DNA from 4 places in the Paenibacillus sp. VMFN-D1 genome. Region 2 is predicted to be linked to each of the others. Evidence: riboswitches for the same ligand, from Rfam matches in the RefSeq annotation. Region 2 holds a riboswitch; each other region holds the start of a gene.
What was found. A riboswitch is a leader RNA that binds a small molecule or an ion and turns the genes downstream of it on or off. The one in region 2 is predicted to bind thiamine pyrophosphate.
Positions count from the first base shown of each region.

Region 1: it holds a riboswitch for thiamine pyrophosphate, as region 2 does, so the genes downstream of both, C7820_RS29895 (ECF transporter S component) here and thiE (thiamine phosphate synthase) in region 2, are expected to answer to the same signal.
Region 3: it holds a riboswitch for thiamine pyrophosphate, as region 2 does, so the genes downstream of both, C7820_RS22345 (ABC transporter substrate-binding protein) here and thiE (thiamine phosphate synthase) in region 2, are expected to answer to the same signal.
Region 4: it holds a riboswitch for thiamine pyrophosphate, as region 2 does, so the genes downstream of both, tenA (thiaminase II) here and thiE (thiamine phosphate synthase) in region 2, are expected to answer to the same signal.

Region 1 covers NZ_QRDU01000006.1:272,168-274,346, reverse strand. The annotation lists gene C7820_RS29900 (ABC transporter ATP-binding protein) at 1-333, opposite strand, end outside; gene C7820_RS29895 (ECF transporter S component) at 326-937, opposite strand; TPP riboswitch at 1,017-1,130, opposite strand; gene asd (archaetidylserine decarboxylase) at 1,412-2,179, shown strand, end outside.
Region 2 covers NZ_QRDU01000002.1:557,202-559,380, reverse strand. The annotation lists gene thiS (sulfur carrier protein ThiS) at 1-183, opposite strand, end outside; gene thiE (thiamine phosphate synthase) at 167-814, opposite strand; TPP riboswitch at 959-1,068, opposite strand; gene yhbH (sporulation protein YhbH) at 1,307-2,179, shown strand, end outside.
Region 3 covers NZ_QRDU01000003.1:282,055-284,233, reverse strand. The annotation lists gene C7820_RS22345 (ABC transporter substrate-binding protein) at 15-1,067, opposite strand; TPP riboswitch at 1,283-1,395, opposite strand; gene C7820_RS22340 (VOC family protein) at 1,470-1,856, opposite strand; gene C7820_RS22335 (CGNR zinc finger domain-containing protein) at 2,044-2,179, opposite strand, start outside.
Region 4 covers NZ_QRDU01000001.1:2,259,132-2,261,310, forward strand. The annotation lists gene thiM (hydroxyethylthiazole kinase) at 1-354, opposite strand, end outside; gene tenA (thiaminase II) at 351-1,049, opposite strand; TPP riboswitch at 1,189-1,293, opposite strand; gene C7820_RS10365 (YrdB family protein) at 1,428-1,754, opposite strand; gene C7820_RS10370 (class I SAM-dependent methyltransferase) at 1,856-2,179, opposite strand, start outside.

The sequences.
Region 1 (2,179 bases), on a different contig from region 2:
CTGAAATACATACCCGCACGAGCGGGGCTTCCGGATGTCCGCATATTTGAGCGGAACGTCGATGACCGCCGGAATCAACCCGCCGAGCACCTGCAGCAGCGTCGATTTCCCGCATCCGCTTGGACCGAGCAGAAGCACCTTTTCCCCAGCCGGCACAGACAGGGAAACATCCTTGAACACGAACGCCTTCTCACCCGGAAACTTCAGGCGCAGGTCTGTTACCGAAACGGCAATTTGCCCGCTCCCTTGATCCGCCCTTTGATCCGCTCCTTGACCCGTCTCATGCACCGCCGAATGCTGCATCGTCGCGACACCCCGGTTAGCCTCAGTCATGATCGAGCGCTTCATAATCCTTGGCTGTCACTGGCCGGAGCAGCTGGGTTACTCCGGTTGCTTCCAGCGCTTTGGTCAGGGCATACGCCAGGTACCCTGCCAGCACCGCCGAGCTGATTAACCGCATCACGTACTTGAACACGATCATCCATGTCGTATAGTCCGTGACGTAGCCGTAGTACACATCCACCAGGAATGATCCCAATCCCGAAGCCATACCGGCCAGCGCCGCTACCCCCATGGAGAATTTGCGGTAACGGAACAGGGCGAAGATCAGCTCCGCGGCAAGACCTTGCGCCACGCCGTAAATCGCCAGCTGAAGGCCCCATTCACTGCCGAACAGAATTTCTACGTGAGCCGCGGCAACCTCGGCGAGGAGGGCTACGCCGGGCTTGCGGATCAGCAGCGCGGCAAGCGTCGAAGCGAGGAACCACATGCCGTACATCAGCTCATCCGCTTGGAAAAACAGCGGCTTGAACAAGTCGTTCACCGAACCCCAAAAATGGTACACCACCCCGATCACGAGGGATAGCAGAATCGTCACGAGCAGGTCGCTGAGCTTCAGCCCCTTCGGCCGATCCATCTGCATCGTACTGCTGTTCATTTGACAACATCCTTTCTTTTTCCAAAATTGGGCAATAAAAAAACCCCCTGGATAAGCGAGGGAGATCGTCAAATAAGCCCATAAAAGGACTTGAATTCTCTACGCTGGCATTATCCAGATCAGATTCCCGGTCAGCAGCGGTTCATTAGCTGCACTCTCAGCCCGATTCGCTCGAGCTCCCGTATTCCCATATGTACACAGATGAACGCAAGGCGCGGCATCGCCGCCTCCTGGTTCCGGAGCCATCGCTGTCCAAAGCGATGAGATGCTTGGGTTCAATTCCGTGTAACAGGCACCTCGCCGCGATGAGTCGGCATCGGGCCCGTATTGATTCCAAAATACATGATCCTTGAAGGATTGGCAATACCATTTTTCTCAGAGGCGGTTTCCAGCATTTGTTGCATATTGATTTGATAGCCGTTCTATGTCAATATATTCAGAGTGCTACAGGCACGTATGGAAGGGAGATTAGGCATGACAAAGAAATTACTGCGGCTCATGACAGAGCTCTCCTCGCGAAAGTGGCTCTCTTCCATGATGGGACGCTTCTCGCACAGCCGGCTCAGCAGAGGGGTCATCCCTACTTTTATCAAAAGCTATCAGATCCCAGCGCATGAAGCGGAGAAAGAAATCTATGAATACCGCACACTCAACGAATTTTTTTCACGGCGGCTGAAGCCCGGCATGCGTCCCGTTCACGAAGGCGAGCACGTACTCACGAGCCCCGTCGACGCCAAGATCACCGCAATGGGTGAAATCACCTCAGGCACGATTCTGAACGTGAAAGGGCAGGATTATTCGGTGGCGGAGCTGCTTAATTTCTCTCCCCACCTGGAGTTATATAAACATGGCTATGTCTTTGTGCTGTACCTCAGCCCTACCGACTACCACCGGATCCACTCTCCAATCACAGGCGTGAAGGTGGAGAGCGAGCATATCAAGGGACGATGCTACCCGGTCAATGATTTTGGCATGACCCAGATGAAATCCGTGCTGTGCCGCAATGAGAGGCTGATTACGTATATCAAGGGAGCCCTGGGAGAGGTCGCGGTCGTCAAAGTCGGCGCCATGAATGTCAGCAGCATCCGCTACGACGACGAAACCGCCAATTCCTGGCGTAACGGCGATCCGCTCGCCTATTTTGAGTTCGGTTCGACCGTCGTGCTGCTGATCCAGGACGGCGCGTTCACCCCGCGGACAGACCTCCGGACCGGAGATCATGTCCGCATGGGTCAGCTGCTC
Region 2 (2,179 bases):
GAAATGGACCAGCTCCAGCTTCATTCCAGGTACGACCGGAGTCGTCTCCCACTGCTCGATCTTCAGCACCTGTCCGTCCGCTTCCACCATGACCGGCCTGCCGGACAGCCCCAGCAGGCGGAGAACATCGGCTACCGTCTCGGCCGCCAGCTCCCGCTTTGTTCCGTTAATGACCAGTTCCATCCGCCGCTCCTCCTCTACCTTCAAGCTTGTGAATGAACGCCCGGCATACCGCTTCCGGGTCAGGGCTGCCGACGATTTCGCTCACCGCGCAGACGCGGCTCGCACCGGCCCGGATCACTTCGTCCACGTTGCCCAGCTTGATGCCGCCAATCGCCACAAACGGGATCTTGATGACCTCGGCGACTTCCCGAATGTACGAAAGACCGACCGGATCCACCACATCCGCTTTCGTGGCCGTCGCATAGATCGGCCCGACGCCGATATAATCCGCCCCTTCCGCTTCGGCGAGCTGCGCTTCCGAAATCGCATGGGTGGATATGCCGATGATCTTGGAACCGACAAGCTTTCTGGCTTCCGCGATCGGCATATCGCCCTGACCGAGGTGAATCCCGTCCGCATCCACCTCCATCGCGATATCAACGTGATCGTTCACGATAAAAGGGATACCGTAGCGGCGGGTCAGCTCCCGCAGCTCCGCCGCCTTGCGCAGCAGCTCTTCCCTGCCGCTTGTTTTGTCGCGGAATTGAACGATGTCCGCGCCTCCCCGAATAGCTTGCTCCATCACGTCCACCAGCCGGCGTCCCGGATGGAACGTCTCGCCAGTAATCGCATACAGACGAAAATCGACCATGACTGCTTCTCCTCTCTTCCCTTTTGCCATTCCCTCCATTTCATGCCGGCTTCTATCATCGCGAAGGGTAAGCCCTCGTCTTGCGAAAGCGCCCTCTTACCCGGTTAACACAAAAAAACCATTCGAGAAATACACGAATGGCACCGCAATTCGAATGATATTCTCTACGCCAGCATTACCTGGATCAGATTAACGGTCCGCAGCATAAGGCTGCCATCTCAGCCGGACTTCATCCAGCACCCGCATTCCTATTTAATTTCACAACCACTATAGCCCAAACTGCTGACTTTTGGCAATAGCCAGCGTGAGATCACCGGCATCGGAACGCCTATCTCATCCATAGGAGCGATTCTCGCAAAATTTCATATATTTGGGTGCGGCAAACTTCTTATTTTATCTCTTGCGTCATCACATATCGTCCCCGCCCGTGAATATAAATGTTTAACAAGCCAAAGTTTGTGCTGAGTATGGGAACATGGGAGGTGCCTGAACATGCCATCAGACGATCATTCGCTGTTTGTGGTGTCCAAGGAGGACTGGTCACTGCACCGGAAAGGGTACCAGGATCAGGTCCGCCATCAGGAGAAGGTTAAGGAAATTATCAAGCAGAACCTGCCCGACCTGATCACAGAAGAAAACATCGTGATGTCGGACGGTAAGCAAATCATCAAGGTGCCCATCCGGAGCCTCGATGAATACCGTTTCATTTATAACTACCAGAAGCAAAAGCATGTCGGCCAGGGAGACGGCGACAGCCAGGTGGGAGACGTGCTGGGCAGGGATCCGGTGCAAAAGCCGGGTCAAGGGGAAAAAGCCGGCGACCAGCCCGGCCAGGACATTATGGAAGCCGAGATCAGCCTCGAAGACTTGGAGAACATGCTGTTCGATCAGCTGGAGCTGCCGAATATGAAGCCGAAAGAGCAGCAGGAAGTCGAAACCGAATCGATCACGTTCAACGATATCCGCAAAAAAGGCATGCAGTCCAACATCGACAAGAAGCGGACGATCCTGGAAAATCTGCGGCGCAACGCCACCAGCGGCAAGCCGGGAATTCACCATATCAGCCCCGACGATCTGCGTTACAAAACGTGGGAGGACGTCGTCGTTCCCCATTCCAGCGCGGTCATCATTGCGATGATGGATACGTCCGGGTCGATGGGCACGTTTGAAAAATACTGTGCGCGCAGCTTCTTCTTCTGGATGACCCGCTTCCTGCGCCGCCAATACGAAAAGGTCGACATCGTCTTTGTGGCCCATCATACGGAGGCCAAAGAAGTCACCGAAGAAGATTTCTTTACCCGGGGCGAAAGCGGGGGCACGATCTGCTCGTCCGCCTACCAGAAAGCGCTGGAAATCATCGACCGG
Region 3 (2,179 bases), on a different contig from region 2:
AGGTTAGATGCGGCTTACTGTTCCGGCAAAAAGTCGTTCGTGTACGCGCTCTTTACGTCCAGCGGCTTGTCCAGCAGCTTGTGCTCGTACATCCAGTCGGAATAGCCCTTCCAGATTTGTTCCTTCTGCTCGCCCCAGCGGGCTGCGTCGTCCTGATATTTAGGACTTAACCATTTCTGGCTTTCGATCACCAGCTGCTTATCGAGGTCGGGCACGTCCTTCAGCAGCAGGTTGGCAGCTTCTTCCGGCTTGTCGATCGCGTACTGATAACCTTTGGCGGTCGCGCGCATAAACGCTTTAACCAGCTCAGGGTCGTCCTTGATCTGCTTCTCGTTCGTTACGAGAACCGGTGTGTAGTAGTCCAGCTTCTCGGAATAATCTTTGACATACAGCATGTCCAGCGGCTCGCCGCGCAGCTTCGCCTCGATACCGGTCCAGCCGTAGAAGATCCAGGCGAAATCGATGTCCCGCTTCACGGCGGTAAAATAATCGGCGTCGCCCATGTTGACGATTTTCACCTTCTTCACGTCCGCCTTGTCGATCTCCATGATGGAGCCCATGACGGCTTCCTCCACAGGGGAGCCCCAGCCGCCGTACGTTTTGCCTTCAAAATCCTTCGGCGTCTTGATGCCCCGGTCCACCGGTGCGGCAAAGCCCGACGTATTGTGCTGGATGACCGCGGCAATCGAGACGAGCGGAACGCCCTGCGTGCGGGCCTGGGTCACGCTCTCCTGATAGCTAACGCCGAAGGGTGCTTTGCCGGAAGCGACCATGGCGTCCGCGCCGGTGGAGCCCGGCTGCACGATTTCGACGTTCAAGCCTTCTTTTTTATAGTAGCCCAAGTCTTTGGCGACATAGAGCCCGGTATGGTTCGTGTTGGGCGTCCAGTCGAGGACGACTTTGACGTCCTTCAGCGGCTTCGCTGCAGTGTCGTCCTGGCCTGCCGTGCTGTCGGAAGCGGATGTACCTTCTCCGCTGCCCGCATTGTTCTGGCTGCCGCCGCATCCGGCAAGCGTCAGTACGAGCATGCAGACCAGCATCAGCAGGCCGATGGATTTGTTCTTCATGGCTTTCTCTCTCCTTTGATGTCCGGCCGTTCTTATTCTCTCTGTAAGCAACGACCGGTGATCCCCTCTCCCCGTTATATTTAGAATCGTAAGCCGATCTGAGTGACTGAATCATCGAAGCATTCGCAAGGCGTGATCCCGTTTTTCACTAGTATGAATGAAAAAAGCGCCCCGTAAACGGGACGCTTCATATGCGCAAGATCAGCACGGATTGTATGCCGTGACAAACGGTTTCCTACGCTGGCATTACCCAGATCAGGTTAAAAGGGTCAGTATCTTGAAGGGATACAATCTCAGCCGGCCAATTCCAGCACCCCGGATTCTATAAGGTTTTCGGGTTGTTTTCCTCCCATATTATAGTCCATCCCCATGGGGGTGTCCAGACATCCGCCCGATTCCAGATTATCTCTGGAAAAATTCGATCCATTCTTTTTCCGGACCATAGATAAAGAAATATTGGTATCCGTTGGGCAGGGTCACGATTTCCTGATCGATCAGCTCCACGCCGTCGAGCGCCTGAATCCGCTCAAATTCCTTCTGAATGTCGTCGACATGGATCGCAAAATGGTGCACTGTGCCTTCGGCCGGCAGGTCGTAGCTGTAGCCTTGAATGAGCTCGATTTCTGTCTCGTTACTGTCCCCGAAGCCGAGAAACGCCAGCTGGAACACGCCGTTGGTGTGCGTCAGCCGGCCTTTCAGCTCCAGGCCCACGATCTCGGTATAAAATCGGATGGTTGACTCCAAATCCCGTACGACGATGCCGACATGATCCAAACGTTTATTAGCCATATGTATAAGCTCCTTTTCATAGTACTTATAAGTAATGGGTTGCCCTAAATTAAGGCCATTATAGCATTTAAATCCGAGTTGTACAGTGGGGGATGGAAAGTCCGCCATATCAATGAAGGGCAGTCAGCAACGAAATAGAACCACTAAAAAAAGCCCGGGCTGTCTATCAGACGATCCCAGGCTTATTTTAGTTCCCGCGCTGCTTCTTCTTCGCATAAAATTCGGCCGCCTTATGGCGGTTGCCGCAAGTGTCCATGCTGCACCAGCGCCGCTTGCCGCTCTTGGAGGTGTCCACAAAGTGCAGGATACAGTCGTCATGCTCG
Region 4 (2,179 bases), on a different contig from region 2:
CTCGCGCAAAATCCACAGCGCAGCCTCCGTGCGAAATGCGGTTGCTCCCGCGCCGACGGGGTCCAGGAACACCGGAACGCCATGATCATTCGCCGATCGGCCGGCGCTGATCGCCGCTTCCACCAATTCGCTGCTCAGCGTTCCAAGATTCAGGACGACGGCTTGGGCGACCCGAGCCATATCGGCCACCTCCTCTTTGGCATAGGCCATAACCGGGGAGGCGCCAAGGGCAAGCAGGCCGTTGGCCGTAAAGTTGGTCACGACCACATTCGTCATGTTGTGAATGAGCGGACGCTGCTCTTTTATCCGTAAAGGAAGCTGGATGAGTCCGGACGGAAACATATCGGCGGTCATCGTCCCACCCCTTCCGCTGCAGCCAGGGAAACCGGCCAATCCTCAAGCGTAAACGCCATATCCCAGAACATGTACTCCAGCTGACAGCTGGTCAGAAAATGCTCCATCAGCCGTTTTTTTCTTGCGGGAGGCAGACCCTCCGCCCATTCGTCGAGCAGCCGCCGCAGCTGTACCGTCACGCCGCTTTCCCGGTCCCCGTAAAAGTGCATCCATTCATAAAACGGATGGGATTTCTCCGGCTGGACTTCCTCCAGCAGACGTTGGCCGATTTCCGTATAGGTCCACGGGCAAGGTAACAGCGCAGCTACAATATCCTCAAGTCCCCCTTCGTGGGCGACGTTCAGCATATGCCGGATGTAATGATTGGCCGATGGAGCCAGCGGATAGCCTTGCAGTTCCTCATATGCAACACCAGCAACATCACAAAAGTTTTGGTGGGGATGCGTTTCGCTGTTCAAAATAAACGAAATCTGTTCGTTGAAAAGCGCGGTCGTCTGCCGGCAATCGCATCGGGATATGGCAATGCCATAGATCCGGATGTAGGCGTTCAAGTATTCAAAATCCTGCTTCACATAGTGAATCAGCTGCTCCTTGGACAAGGTACCTTCCGCAATTCCCCGTACAAACGGATGCTTGAAGATCGCTTGATAAATGGGATCTGCCGCGTGTCTCAATTCTTCGGTAAACCGGGCCATGATCATGCACCTCCGTTAATTTTGACGAAAATCGCATGTCGGGGCGCGGGGAAGCCAACACAAAAAAGCCGCCCCGAAATGGAGCGGCCGCTATTTGCAGTGTCATCCTGAATGTATCTCATCAAGAAAGATGCGTATGTATAGGCCTGCTCCACTTCCCTCCGCCGGTATTAACCGGATCAGGTTCAAAGGGTCCAAGCGATCACTTGTCTCAGCTGCCTCCGCAGCTCCCCTAGTGGATTTTCGTATGATATTTTACAAGTTCATGATTAACTGTAGCTCTGTTCGCCGGTGTTGTCAAACAAAAAAAGCTGCTGGCGGGATACCGGGAAAAAGCTTGTCGATCGTTTAAGCGGATCTCCTTCCACCTTCAAGTGTTTATCTTTTCAACGCGTAAGAAAGGATCATCTCGACGATGACGACAGCGGCATAAATGACGGCGGCCGTTCGATAACCCGATCCGTACAGCGCAGCCGCGGCCAGACCGAATACGATCAGCTGCAGCACAGCCCGGACGGGAAGCGTCACCGGGAAGGTCGCTTTCGGTGCGACATACATGCCCCAAAAAACAGCAACAACGACCGGCGAACCTATTCCTGCCACGATACGGATCCACAAGGCGGTATCCAGTTTAAATCCCCACAGGCAAAAGGCTGCCAGTGCGCACAGCTCCATTAGAAAAAAGATAAGGTCGATCACAATCATTGCCAAACCCTCCATTTTGGGCCGGTCAGGGCCTTTGGAATGAAGCCATTCTCAGTAAAATTATGCCGATTGTTTCTTGCCTACCGCGGCGACTCTTCCTCTCACTCCGGCTTGTGGGCTTTCACAATTAAAAAATGCGGGTGATGCAGAATCCGCTGGTAGAAGTCGGCCGACTCCGGCTGCCGCTCCAGAAACTCGGGAACTGGCCTTGGTTCGACAAGCCGGTCCATTACAAACCAGTTTGACGTCATATTGACGATTTCCTGCAGGGGTCTGCGGAAGAACGTCACTTCAACGCTGCCTGCCTCTTTCTTCGTCCACCGGTCTACTAGCAGCTCCCGTACAAAATAATCCGGTCTCTTAAAAACGGTAAAGTCCATAAACGGATGATGCACCGAAAACAAAAACGTTCCTCCAGGCTTCAA